Regions from separate parts of the Rathayibacter tritici genome, predicted to be linked through region 1. Evidence: predicted binding sites of a transcription regulator. Region 1 holds the regulator's gene; the other holds the start of a gene.

Region 1 (6,205 bases):
CGCCGTCGCGAAGCTCACCCCCTGCGGCTGAGCCGTCCTGCACCACCGCGAGGGCCCTCCTCCTGCTCCGGCACGGGGAGGGCCCTCCGTCGTCCCCGCCGGGCTCTGGCCTGACGGCTCGGACGGTCGGATACGCTGGGTCGGATGGAGAGCACCACCCGGCACGCGGAACCCGCGCGTGCCGTGCTCGAGGAATCCGGGAAAGAAGGTCGGGACGTGAGCATCCGCCGCTCCAACTTCGAGGGCCAGCCGCAGGTCACCTACGCGGCCGTCGGCGGCACCCTTGCGCCGGACCTGCTCGAGTACCCGCCTGACGGCTTCACCGCCGAGCGCTTCGAGGCGCGCCTGGGTTCCGGCGACGAGCGCTTTGCGATCACCACCGCCTCCCTGATGACCTGGGGCGTCCAGCGCGGCAGCGGTATCGAGGTGACCGGTATCACCAGCGGCAGCGGCGTGCAGTACACCGGCGTCAACTTCGACTCCGCGGGCACCCCGATCGACCTGGTCAGCCGACCGACCGAGGAGCATTTCGCCCCCGACGGCACCCCCTACATCACCGCCGGCGTAACCGCCGTGCTGCGGGTGAGGCTCCTCGGCCGGGTCTTCGACGCTCCGGTCCGCGTCGTGTACGTCGTCGACGAGCCCGACCAGGTCGGCTTCGCCTACGGCACCCTCGAGGGCCACCCTGAGAGCGGCGAGGAGTCGTTCGTCGTCGAGAAGCGCGCCGACGACTCCGTCTGGCTCGTCATCCGCGTCTTCTCGCGCCCCTCCACCCGCCTGTACCGCCTGGGTGCGCCCGTGTTGCGTGCCGTGCAGAAGCGCCAGGTTGCGAAGTACCTCCGCGCGCTGCTCCCCGCGCGCGTCAGCTGACGTGGGGAGCGCCCTCCCGATCGCCGACCCCGCCCCGCCGGACGGCGGTCTGCCCGCATCCGTCGCCGACGGCGTCGAGGACCGCGACCTCGGCCTGTACGTGCACGTACCGTTCTGCCGGGTCCGCTGCGGCTACTGCGACTTCAACACCTACACCGCGACGGAGCTCCGGGGGGCGAAGAAGCAGGACTACGCCGACGAGGCGATCACCGAAATGGCCCTCGGCGCCGGAGTTCTTGCGCGTGCGGGCCTGCCCCACCGCCCAGCCCGCACGGTCTTCTTCGGCGGAGGGACACCCACGCTCCTGCCCGCGGGCGATCTGGTGCGGATGCTGGCCGGCCTGCGCTCCCACTTCGGCCTCGCCGCCGATGCCGAAGTGACGACGGAGGCGAACCCCGACTCCGTCGACGCCGCGTACCTGCGGGCGCTGGCCGAGGCCGGCTTCACGCGGGTGAGTTTCGGGATGCAGTCGGCCGTGCCGCACGTGCTCGCCACTCTCGAGCGCACCCACGACCCGGAGCGGGTGCCGCTCGTGGTCGAGTGGGCGCGGGAGGCCGGCCTGCAGGTCAGCCTCGACCTCATCTACGGCACGCCGGGGGAGTCGCTGGCCGACTGGGAGCGCTCGCTCGACTCCGCGCTTGCCAACCGGCCGGACCACTTTTCGGCCTATGCGCTGATCGTCGAGGACGGCACGAAGCTCGCCCGGCAGATCCGCCGCGGCGAGGTCGCGACCCCGGACGACGACCTGACCGCCGACATGTACGAGCTCGCGGACGCGCGCCTGGCCGCGGCGGGCTACTCCTGGTACGAGGTCAGCAATTGGGCGCGGGACGACGCGCACCGCTCGCGGCACAACCTCTCCTACTGGCTCGGCCACGACTGGTGGGGGATCGGTCCGGGGGCGCACAGCCACGTCGGTGGCGTGCGCTGGTGGAATGTGAAGCACCCCGCGGCCTATGCCGACCGGCTGAGCGCGGGCGCGTCACCGGCTGCCGGGCGCGAAACGCTCGACGCGAGCACGCGGCAGGTGGAGGACGTACTGCTGCGATCTCGTCTGGCCGACGGCCTGCCGATCGCCTCGATCCACCCGGAGCGGCGGAGCGACGTGGCGGGTCTCATCGCCGATGGCCTGATCGACGGCCGGGCCGCACTGCAGGGCCGCGTGGTGCTGACGCTGCGCGGCCGGCTGCTGGCCGACGCGGTGGTGCGCCGTCTCACCGACGGCTGAGGCCGCCCCGAACCCGCCGCTATTTGAAGAACGGGATGCTGAGCGGGTACGTGTAGTACTCACCCGCGCTAGCCCGCACCGAGGCGATGATCGCGAACACGATCACCAGGATCGGCACCACGATGAACACGATGAAGCCGACCAGCACGAAGGACAGGATCGTCCCGGCCACGTACGCGATCAGCATGGTGAGCTGGAAGTTCAGTGCCGACTTCGCGTGCGCCTCCAGGAACGGTCCGCGGCCCTTGAAGACCAGGAAGACGATCAGCGACGGCAAGAAGTTGAAGAAGATGCCGATCACGTGCGTGAGGACGGCCCAGGTCTTCTCGTCCGCGGGGTTCAGCTGTGCAGCCGGTGTGCCGTAGGCGGGGGGCGGGGGAGGGGTGGCCGACATGATGGTCTCCGTTCCGACGTCGGCGCCGGGCATCCCCGAGCGCTCGGCGTCCATCGTGGCATGCGGCGGCCGCGTCCGCACGTGGCAGCGCGGGCTGTGCTTCCGCAGGGACGACGATGCTCCTCCACAGGCCGCTCAGAGGGCCGAACCCGGCCGATACCGGCGCAACCTCGTCCCGTCGTCTGTCACCCGGTTATGATTGGCACTCAGAGTTGCGGAGTGCCAGGCTCCGCGCGGCGCGCGCGCCGCAGACGGTCGTGCCCGCGGGCACTCGGAGTCCGGCGGGAGGTCGGTCGTATGGTGACGGAGCGCGGTCTCCAGGTCCTGCGCGTGATCGTGCAGGACTACGTCGCACACCGAGAGCCGGTCGGCTCCAAGTCGATCGTCGAGCGGCACGCGTTCGGTGTCTCGGCCGCGACCATCCGCAACGAGATGGCCCAGCTCGAGGAGGAGGAGCTGATCGCCGCTCCGCACACCTCCTCCGGCCGCGTCCCGACCGACAAGGGCTATCGCCTCTTCGTCGACCAGCTCGCCGACCTGCGACCGCTCACCTCAGCCCAGCGGCAGGCGATCGAGACCTTCCTCGGTCAGAGCCCGGACCTCGACGAGGTGCTGGTCAAGACCGTGCGCCTGCTCTCGCAGCTCACCAACAGCGTCGCGCTCGTGCAGTATCCGTCGTTCGGAGCCGCGCGGCTGCGCCACGTGGAGCTCGTCGCCCTCGCTCCGCGCCGGCTCCTGTCGGTGCTGATCACCGACACGGGCCGGGTCGACCAGCGCGTGCTCGAGACCCCGGAGGACATCGACGACGCGCTCCTGGGCGAGATCCGCGCCAAGCTCAACACGGCCGTGCTCGGCCTCGGCCTTCAGCAGGCGGCCGAGACGCTCGGCTCGGTCGCCGAGCGGTTCAGCCCGGAGCGGGCTCCCATGCTGGCGCCGATCGTGCAGACCCTGCTCGAGCAGGTCGGTGCCAACCGTCAGGACCGCCTGGTGATGGCCGGCGCCGCCAACCTCGTCCGCACCGAGGAGGACTTCTCGGGCAGCATTTACCCGGTGCTCGAGGCGATCGAGGAGCAGGTGGAGCTGTTGCGCCTGTTCGCCGAGATGACGCCTGATCCCCGAGGCATTTCGGTGCGCATCGGCCGCGAAAACGCGCCGTTCGGCCTGCAGGAGACCTCCGTGCTCACCAGCGGTTACAACACCGGGGGCGGCCAGGTCTCGCGCCTGGGCGTGCTCGGCCCGATCCGGATGGACTACTCCGGGAACATCACGGCGGTGCGCGCCGTCGCCCGCTACCTCTCCCGCCTCCTCGGCGAGGAGTAGGCCAGACCTCCCGGCCCCGCCGGTTCCCTCGGGCGCGCAGTGCCCGCCCCATCGACCCACGAACGAAGGACGAAGCCACCTGTGGCCGATCACTACGAAGTGCTGGGCGTCGACCGCGACGCCTCCGCCGACGAGATCAAGAAGGCGTACCGCCGACTCGCCCGCGAGCTGCACCCCGACGTCAACCCGAGCAGCGACGCCTCCGAGCGCTTCAAGCTCGTCACGCACGCCTACGACGTCCTGAGCGACGAGCAGCAGCGGGCGCAGTACGACCGCGGCCCGCAGGAGGGCTTCGGCGGTGGCGGTCAAGGCTTCGGCGGCTTCGGCGACATCTTCGAGACCTTCTTCGGACAGGGCGCGCAGGGCTCGTCCCGCGGGCCGCGCTCCCGCCGCGAGCGTGGGCAGGATGCCCTCTTGCGGGTGGAGGTTTCGCTCGACGAGGTCGTCTTCGGCGCGCACCGCGACCTCGAGGTGGACACCGCTGTGCTCTGCGAGACCTGCCAGGGCTCGTGCTGCCAGCCCGGCACCTCGCCGGTCACCTGCGACATCTGCCACGGCTCCGGTCAGATCCAGCGCACGGTCCGCTCGCTCCTGGGCAACGTGATGACCGCCAGCCCCTGTGGCACCTGCCGCGGCTACGGCACCGTCATCGCGACGCCCTGCTCCACCTGCCAGGGCCAGGGCCGCGTCCGCGCGCGCCGCACCATCCCCGTCGACGTCCCCGCGGGTGTCGACACAGGACTGCGCCTACAGATGCCCGGCAGTGGCGAGGTCGGCCCGGCCGGCGGCCCCAACGGCGACCTCTATCTCGAGATCAAGGTCAAGCACCACGACGTCTTCAGCCGCAACGGCGACGACCTGCTCTGCACCCTGGAGGTGCAGATGACGGACGCGATCCTCGGGTCGACCGCGTCGCTCAAAGCCCTCGACGGCGACATCGAGATCGAGATCAAGCCGGGTACGCAGAGCACCGAGATCGTCACCATCAAGGGCCGCGGAGTGACGCGGCTGCGCGGCAGCGGACGCGGCGATCTGCGCATCGGCATCCAGGTCGTCACCCCGACGAAGCTGGGGCACCGCGAGCGGGAGCTGGTCCAGGAGCTCGCCAAGCACTACAAGCCGCAGAAGCCCGCGCTGACGCACTTCCAGCAGGGCCTGTTCTCCAAGCTCCGCGACCGCTTCCTCGGCTGAGCCGTGGCGCACCACTACATCGACGAATCGCTAGACTCCGCAGGTTTCCTCGTCGGCGGTCGGCTGGCGCTCACCGGAGCGGAGGCGCGGCACGCGGCGACCGTCAGCCGGATCCGCGCGGGCGAGAGTGTGCGGGTCGGCGACGGGCGCGGCCTGGTCGCGACCGCGGTGGTGGAGAGCGCCGAGGCGGCGCGAGTGGTGCTCGTGGTCGAGTCGGTTCAGGAGTCGCCGGTGCCGTCACCGCGCCTGGTGCTCGTTCAGGCGCTCGCGAAGGGCGACCGCGACGAACTCGCCGTGCAGGCCGCGACCGAACTCGGGGTCGACGAGGTCGTGCCGTGGCAGGCCGCGCGCTGCATCTCGCGCTGGTCGGGTGCGAAGTCGGGTACGAAGGAGGAGAAGGGGCGGGAGCGCTGGCGTGCCGTCGTGCGCGAGGCGAGCAAGCAGTCGCTGCGCCCCCGGGTGCCCGAGGTCGCACCGCTGGAGCACATCCGCGCTCTCGTCGCCCGGGCGGCGACCGCGCGCGTGCTGGTGCTCGAGCCCTCGGCCGAGGCCCGACTCTCCCAGGTGGTCCCCGACGGGCGGGATCTGGTGCTCGTCGTCGGCCCGGAGGGGGGCATCGCGCCGGAGGAGCTGCGGCAGCTCGCGGAGGCGGGCGCCGAGGCCGTCGCGCTCGGCGGCTCCGTTCTGCGCACCTCGACGGCGGGGCCCGCTGCGATCGCTGTCCTCTCGGCTCGCCTGGGCCGCTGGTGATGCTCCGGCACGACTGGAGTACTCCTGCTCTGCTCGAGTACTCCTGCTCTGCTCGAGTGCTCCTCCACAGGCCCTTGGCAGGCTCGGACGAGCGTGCCGTGGGCGAACGCGGCACCCGCTCCGCTCGGCCCCCGTTTAAGATGACTGCATGAGCGAACCCACCGTCTTCACGCGCATTGTTCAGGGCGAGATCCCGGCCAATGTGATGTTCGAGAACGAGCGCATCCTTGCGATCACGGACATCGAGCCGAAGGCGCCCGTCCATCTCCTCGTCTTCCCCAAGACTCAGGAGTACACCACGGTCGCGGCCCTCGCCGCCGCGGAGCCCGCCCTGCTCGCTGAGCTGGTGCAGGTCGCCCAGTCGCTCGCCGACGCCCACAGCAACGGTCAGTTCCGCCTCGTCTTCAACTCCGGCGAGGAGGCGGGCCAGACTGTCCACCACGTCCACGCCC
Region 2 (6,205 bases), 1.0 Mb from region 1:
ATCACGGGCCTCACCGTGGGCGGTGACGACTACGTCACGAAGCCGTTCAGCCTCGACGAGATCGTTGCGCGGATCAAGGCGATCCTGCGCCGCACCATGCACGCCGAGGAGGATGCGGTTATCCGCGCCGGTGAGCTGACGATGGATCAGGACACTCATGAGGTCCTCGTCGGCGACGAGCCGGTCGAGCTCAGCCCCACCGAGTTCAAGCTGCTGCGCTACCTGATGCTCAATCCCAACCGGGTGCTCAGCAAGGCGCAGATCCTCGACCACGTCTGGGAATACGACTTCAACGGCGATGCGGGCATCGTCGAGTCCTACATCTCGTACCTGCGACGTAAGCTCGATACACATTCGGAGGAATCGCTCATCCAGACCAAGCGAGGATTCGGGTACATGCTGAAGGTCGCGAAGGCTTAGCCTCCGCCGCTTCGGCGTCCGTCTCCAGCACAGACGCGGCGTCGCCGATCCTCGAGGGAGTTCCACCGCCATGCATCAGGGTCTGGCCGAGCGGTGGAACTCCATCTCGCTGCGTACGAAGATCACCGCCGTCACGGTCCTCCTGCTGACACTGGGGCTCCTCGTCTCCGGCATCGGCACGATGACGATGCTCAAGCCCCAACTCGTCGCACAGCTCGACGCACAGCTGGCCGACCAGATCCAGAGAACCGCGAGCGAGCTCTCCGTCCGTGACCTCGCCGCGATCGACGACTCCAAAGCCGACTTCGGCGCCGTGTACGACCAGTACGGCGCTCTGGACAACACCAACGCGTCCAGCGCAGCCGACCCCGCCTTCCCGGAGACGTTCACGCTCGAGCAGGCCCTGCAGGGCGGCGACAAGCCGATGGAGATCTGGAGTTCCAACGGCAAAGTCGAATACCACGTCATGTCCACGGTGTTCACGAGGGGCGCCGAGTACCAGACGCTTCTGTTGGCCGTCTCGACCCGCAGCGTCGACAACATCATGACGATCTACCTCACGATCTTCCTCGGCTTCGGAGTGGCCATCGTCGTGATCGGAGCTCTCCTCACTCGCCTCCTCGTGACGACCACCTTCGCTCCACTGCGCGAGGTTGAGCAGACGGCAGCCGCCATCGCCGACGGCGATTTCAGCCAGCGCCTGGACGGCACGACGCCCAACACCGAGGTCGGGCGCCTCAACCGCTCCCTCAACGCGATGCTCGGACGGATCGACTCCGCCTTCCGCGATCGCGCCCGCACCATCGACCAGATGCGCCGCTTCGTCGGCGACGCGAGCCACGAGTTGCGGACTCCACTCGTCTCAGTCCGCGGATATGCGGAGTTGTACCGGATGGGCGCGCTGCAGACGCCCGAGGCTGTCGGGCAGGCGATGGAGCGGATCGAGAAAGAAGCGATCCGGATGGGCGGCCTGGTCGAAGACCTGCTCGAACTTGCCCGCCTCGACGAGACGAAGCCGCTCGCGCTCGCTCCGGTCGACCTGATGCCGCTCGCGCGAGACGCAGCGATGGACGCGATGGCCTCCTGGCCCGACCGCGACTTCGGCGTCGAGACCCGAGACGACACCCCCGTTGAGACTCCGGCGCTCGAGTCTGGTGACGTCGGTGCCTCCGCCACCCAGACGATGGAGCTGACGAACCCGGGCCTCACCGGCCCGATTGCAGCGGCCGGCGCGCGGCTCGCGCGCTTCCGCCGTCGCCCGCGCTGGGTCAATGCCGAGGAGATCGCCGCCGGTACCGCGGCGCCCCCGGAGGAGCCGGGCGTCCCCGCGATGGTGATGGCCGAGGAGAACAAGATCCGCCAGGTCCTCACCAACTTGATCGGCAACGCTGTCCGCTACACACCCGAGGACACTCCGATCGAAATCGGCGTTGCCGTGGACCGCTCACGGCGCCTCGCGCTCCTCGAGGTCATCGACCACGGCGAGGGCATCCCGCCGCAGATCCGCGAAAAGATCTTCCAGCGCTTCTGGCGCGCGGACACCTCACGGACCCGCGAGACCGGCGGCAGCGGCCTGGGCCTGGCGATCGTGTCCTCGATTGTGGCCGCGCACAAGGGCCGCGTCGATGTCGTCGAGACTCCGGGCGGAGGCGCGACCCTCCGCGTGGCTCTGCCGCTGCTGACCGTCGGCCACAACGGCGAGACCTCCCCCGCCTCCGTCTGACCCGCCTCGTCCGGCGTCCGGCCCGCCGCAACCTCGGGCTCGCGGAAACACCTCCGGCTCGCGGGAATCGACGGATTCCGCGAGCCGAACGCGATCCCGCGAGCCCAAGACTCGCGCACGACCCGCACACGCAAAAGGCGGCTCCCCCGGAGGGGAACCGCCTTCTGCGTGGTGGGGCTGGACTCAGAAGTCCATGCCGCCGGTGGGGTCGCCGCCCGCTGCGACCGGGTTCTTCTCGGGCTTGTCGGCGACGACGGCCTCCGTGGTGAGGAAGAGACCGGCGATCGACGCCGCGTTCTGCAGAGCGGAGCGAGTGACCTTGACCGGGTCGATGATGCCCGCGGCGATCAGGTCGACGTACTCGCCGGTCGCGGCGTTGAGGCCCCAACCGGTCTGCAGCTCACGGACCTTGGCCGCCACGACGCCCGGCTCGAGACCAGCGTTCAGCGCGATCTGCTTGAGCGGAGCGTCGATGGCAACGCGCACGATGTTCGCGCCGGTCGCCTCGTCTCCTGCGAGCTCGAGCTTCTCGAAGGCGAGCTTGCCGGCCTGGATGAGCGCGACGCCACCACCGGCGACGATGCCCTCCTCCACGGCGGCCTTCGCGTTACGGACGGCATCCTCGATGCGGTGCTTGCGCTCCTTGAGCTCGACCTCGGTCGCCGCTCCGGCCTTGATGACCGCGACTCCGCCGGCGAGCTTCGCGAGGCGCTCCTGGAGCTTCTCGCGGTCGTAGTCGCTGTCGGTGTTCTCGATCTCGCCGCGGATCTGCGCGACACGGCCGGCGATGGCCTCGGCGTCGCCGGCACCCTCGACGATCGTGGTCTCGTCCTTGGTGATGACGACCTTGCGGGCCGAACCGAGCAGATCGAGGGTGACGTTCTCGAGCTTGAGACCGACCTCCTCGGAGATGACCTGGCCGCCGGTAAGGATCGCGATGTCCTGGAGCTGCGCCTTGCGACGGTCGCCGAAGCCCGGGGCCTTCACGGCGACGGACTTGAAGATGCCGCGGATCTTGTTGACGACCAGGGTCGCCAGCGCCTCACCATCGACGTCCTCGGCGATGATCAGCAGCTGCTTGCCCGCCTGGATCACCTTGTCGACGACGGGGAGGAGGTCCTTGATGTTCGAGACCTTGGAGTTGACGATGAGGATGTAGGGATCCTCGAACACCGCCTCCTGGCGGTCGGGGTCGGTCACGAAGTACTGCGACAGGTAGCCCTTGTCGAAGCGCATGCCCTCGGTGAGCTCGAGCTCGGTGCCGAAGGTGTTCGACTCCTCGACGGTGACGACGCCTTCCTTGCCGACCTTGTCGATCGCCTCGGCGATGATCGCGCCGATCTCGGGGTCCGCGGCGGAGATGGAGGCGGTCGCCGCGATCTCGTCCTTGGTCTCGATGGCCTTCGCGCCGGCGACGAGCTCGGCTGTGACGGCCTTGACGGCCTTCTCGATCCCCTTCTTCAGGCTGATCGGGTCGGCGCCGGCGGCGACATTGCGAAGGCCCTCGCGCACTAGAGCCTGGGCGAGAACGGTCGCGGTGGTGGTTCCGTCACCGGCGACGTCATCGGTCTTCTTGGCGACCTCCTTGACGAGCTCGGCGCCGATCTTCTCGTACGGCTCGTCGAGCTCGATCTCCTTCGCGATGGAGACGCCGTCGTTCGTGATGGTGGGGGCACCCCACTTCTTCTCGAGGACAACGTTGCGGCCGCGCGGGCCGAGGGTCACCTTGACCGCGTCGGCCAGAGTGTTGAGTCCACGCTCGAGGCCGCGGCGGGCTTCTTCGTCAAAAGCAATGATCTTGGCCATGTGTGTTTCTCGTCCCTCCCGGACGTCGTGAAATGTCTGTGCTGGCACTCGGCTGGGGCGAGTGCCAAGATCGATTCTGGCACTCACGGTGGAGGAGTGCAAGCGACCTGGCGCAGGCTCCGACACGAAGGAGCCGCCGCCCGCGCGAGGCGGACGACGGCTCCCCAGAGGCTCGGCGGCTAGACCGGGCGAACCGATTCGGCCTGCGGACCCTTCGACCCGGTGCCGACCTCGAAGGCGACCTGCTGACCCTCTTCGAGGACCTTGTATCCCGACATGTCGATCGCGGAGTAGTGGACGAAGACGTCCTGTCCGCCGCCGTCGACCGTGATGAAGCCGTAGCCCTTTTCAGCGTTGAACCACTTGACGGTTCCGTTCGCCATCTCTGTACTCCCCAGTGCTGTGATGCCCACGGCACAAGCGACATGCTGGTGCCTGGTCAGGAATACTAATCCGACGATCGCCGCGCTGACGCGCCCACAGGTACCCCGACGGAAAGAGTTGCCCGAGATTCAACACGGAGGAAACGTGCCCGTAACAGTGGGAACGGGTCAGCCCTGTGCGGCGGCGTAATCGGCCCCGAGCACCACGACGACGGCGCCTGTCTCGACGAAGTCCTGCGAGAGCAGGGCGGTGCCGGTGCCCAGCGAGTCGATGATTCCGCGGGCCGCTCCCTCGAGGGCGGGATCCGTGTAATAGACCGTCGTCGTCTCGAGGTCCTCGGTATCAGCGTTGGCGACGGTCGGAACACTCCAGCCCGCGGACGTCAGGGCGTCTCCCGCGCCGGCCGCGAGTCCGACAGCGACCGTACCGTTCAGGACGGCGACGGCGACGTCGGGGTCGGTGGTGGCTGCGACGGTCGGGGTGGCCTCGACTGACGCGCTCGGAGGGGTGAAGACGTCGGTGAACTGAACCCGGTCGTCGATGACCAGCAGCCCGATGAATCCCAGGAGCACGATCACACCGGTCGCCAGCGCCGCCCAGGCGAGAGCGATGGCACGGGCGTGCGGGGCCGGCGGGCGCCGATGAGCGCCGACGCGCGCCTCCGTCGCCGGGATCTCGTCGAAGCGGTCGCTCGGTTTCGTATTCGACATCGGGGGTACGGCCGGCCTTCCGTTGGTGGACTCGAGCAGCTCGTCTACTCGAGGCGCCCGAGGCGTCGCGCGGCGCGAGCGCCGGCACGCTGGTCGCGGATGCGGTGCAGCCGCGTGACGAGCATCGGGTCGTACGCGAGAGCGGCCGGAGAGGCGAGCACTGCACTGAGCACCTGATAGTAGCGGGCGGCCGACAGGCCGAACTGGGAGCGGATAGCGTCGTCCTTATCGCCTGATCGGACGCCCCATTCACGCTCGAACGCAAGCACCCGGAGGTCGCGCTCGTTGAGACCGGTGCCCATCCCCGGATCCGTCGTGCTGCTCATCTCCCCAGGGTAGGGAGGTGCGCGGTCGCTGCCGCGCAGGCGCTCCGATCCGGATCGAGCGTGTCGCGGCACCACCCTCGGGAGTCTTCTGCACAGCCTCCCCGAGGCGGAATGCACCCCCAGTGCCGTGGGTTGGATCAGGAGGAGGGCAGCACCGCCCCCGTACACTGGCGAGAATTCCAAGGGAGACCCATGTCGTCGTATTCCGTGAACAAGACCGACGCCGAATGGCGCGAGGAGCTCGACCGCGAGCAGTACGCGGTCCTGCGCGAAGCAGCCACCGAGCGCCCCTGGACCGGCGAGCTGCTCGACGAGCACCGCTCCGGTCTCTACGCCTGCGCCGCGTGCGACGCTGAGCTCTTCAAGAGCGGCACCAAGTTCGACTCCGGCTGCGGCTGGCCGAGTTTCTACGAGTCGGTGAACCCCGACGCGGTCCAGCTGATCGAGGACAGCACCCTGGGCATGGTCCGCACGGAGGTTCGGTGCGCGAACTGCGGGTCCCACCTGGGACATGTGTTCCCCGATGGCTTCGGCACGCCCACCGGCGACCGCTACTGCATGAACTCGATCGCGCTGAACTTCCAGGCCGAGGGCGAGTGAGCATGCCCTCCTCCCCCGTGCTCGAGGCCGTGCTCGCGCGTCGATCACGCTCGAAGGTGACGCAGGAGGCCCCGGGGCACGACGAGATCGCGGCGTTCGTTTCAGCGGCGTCGCGTCTCGCCGACCACAGCTCGTTGCGGCCGTGGCGGGTCATCGAGATCCGGGGTGCCGCCCGAGACCGGGTGGGCCGCAGCTTCGCTGTCGCCTCCGGAGCGAAGAAGGATGCGCGTCGGTAC

The links. The regulator HrcA, encoded in region 1, represses chaperone genes, less so after heat shock. The targets are predictions, from matches to a motif close to TTNGCACTCGNNNNNNNCGAGTGCNAA.
Region 2: a site for HrcA is predicted at 3,991-4,017, ahead of groL (chaperonin GroEL). Genes of this name have one in related genera too.

What each region holds. Positions count from the first base shown of each region.
Region 1 covers NZ_CP015515.1:1,814,288-1,820,492, reverse strand. Annotated here, with positions in the region: gene A6122_RS08325 (cell wall-binding repeat-containing protein) at 1-31, shown strand, start outside; gene A6122_RS08320 (DUF1990 family protein) at 217-870, shown strand; gene hemW (radical SAM family heme chaperone HemW) at 872-2,098, shown strand; gene A6122_RS08310 (DUF4870 domain-containing protein) at 2,118-2,546, opposite strand; gene hrcA (heat-inducible transcriptional repressor HrcA) at 2,790-3,812, shown strand; gene dnaJ (molecular chaperone DnaJ) at 3,894-5,003, shown strand; gene A6122_RS08295 (16S rRNA (uracil(1498)-N(3))-methyltransferase) at 5,007-5,753, shown strand; gene A6122_RS08290 (HIT domain-containing protein) at 5,902-6,205, shown strand, end outside.
Region 2 covers NZ_CP015515.1:804,345-810,549, reverse strand. Annotated here, with positions in the region: gene A6122_RS03830 (response regulator transcription factor) at 1-420, shown strand, start outside; gene A6122_RS03825 (sensor histidine kinase) at 491-2,143, shown strand; gene groL (chaperonin GroEL) at 2,327-3,949, opposite strand; gene A6122_RS03815 (cold-shock protein) at 4,129-4,332, opposite strand; gene A6122_RS03810 (LytR C-terminal domain-containing protein) at 4,501-5,043, opposite strand; gene A6122_RS03805 (DUF3263 domain-containing protein) at 5,088-5,369, opposite strand; gene msrB (peptide-methionine (R)-S-oxide reductase MsrB) at 5,562-5,969, shown strand; gene A6122_RS03795 (nitroreductase family protein) at 5,972-6,205, shown strand, end outside.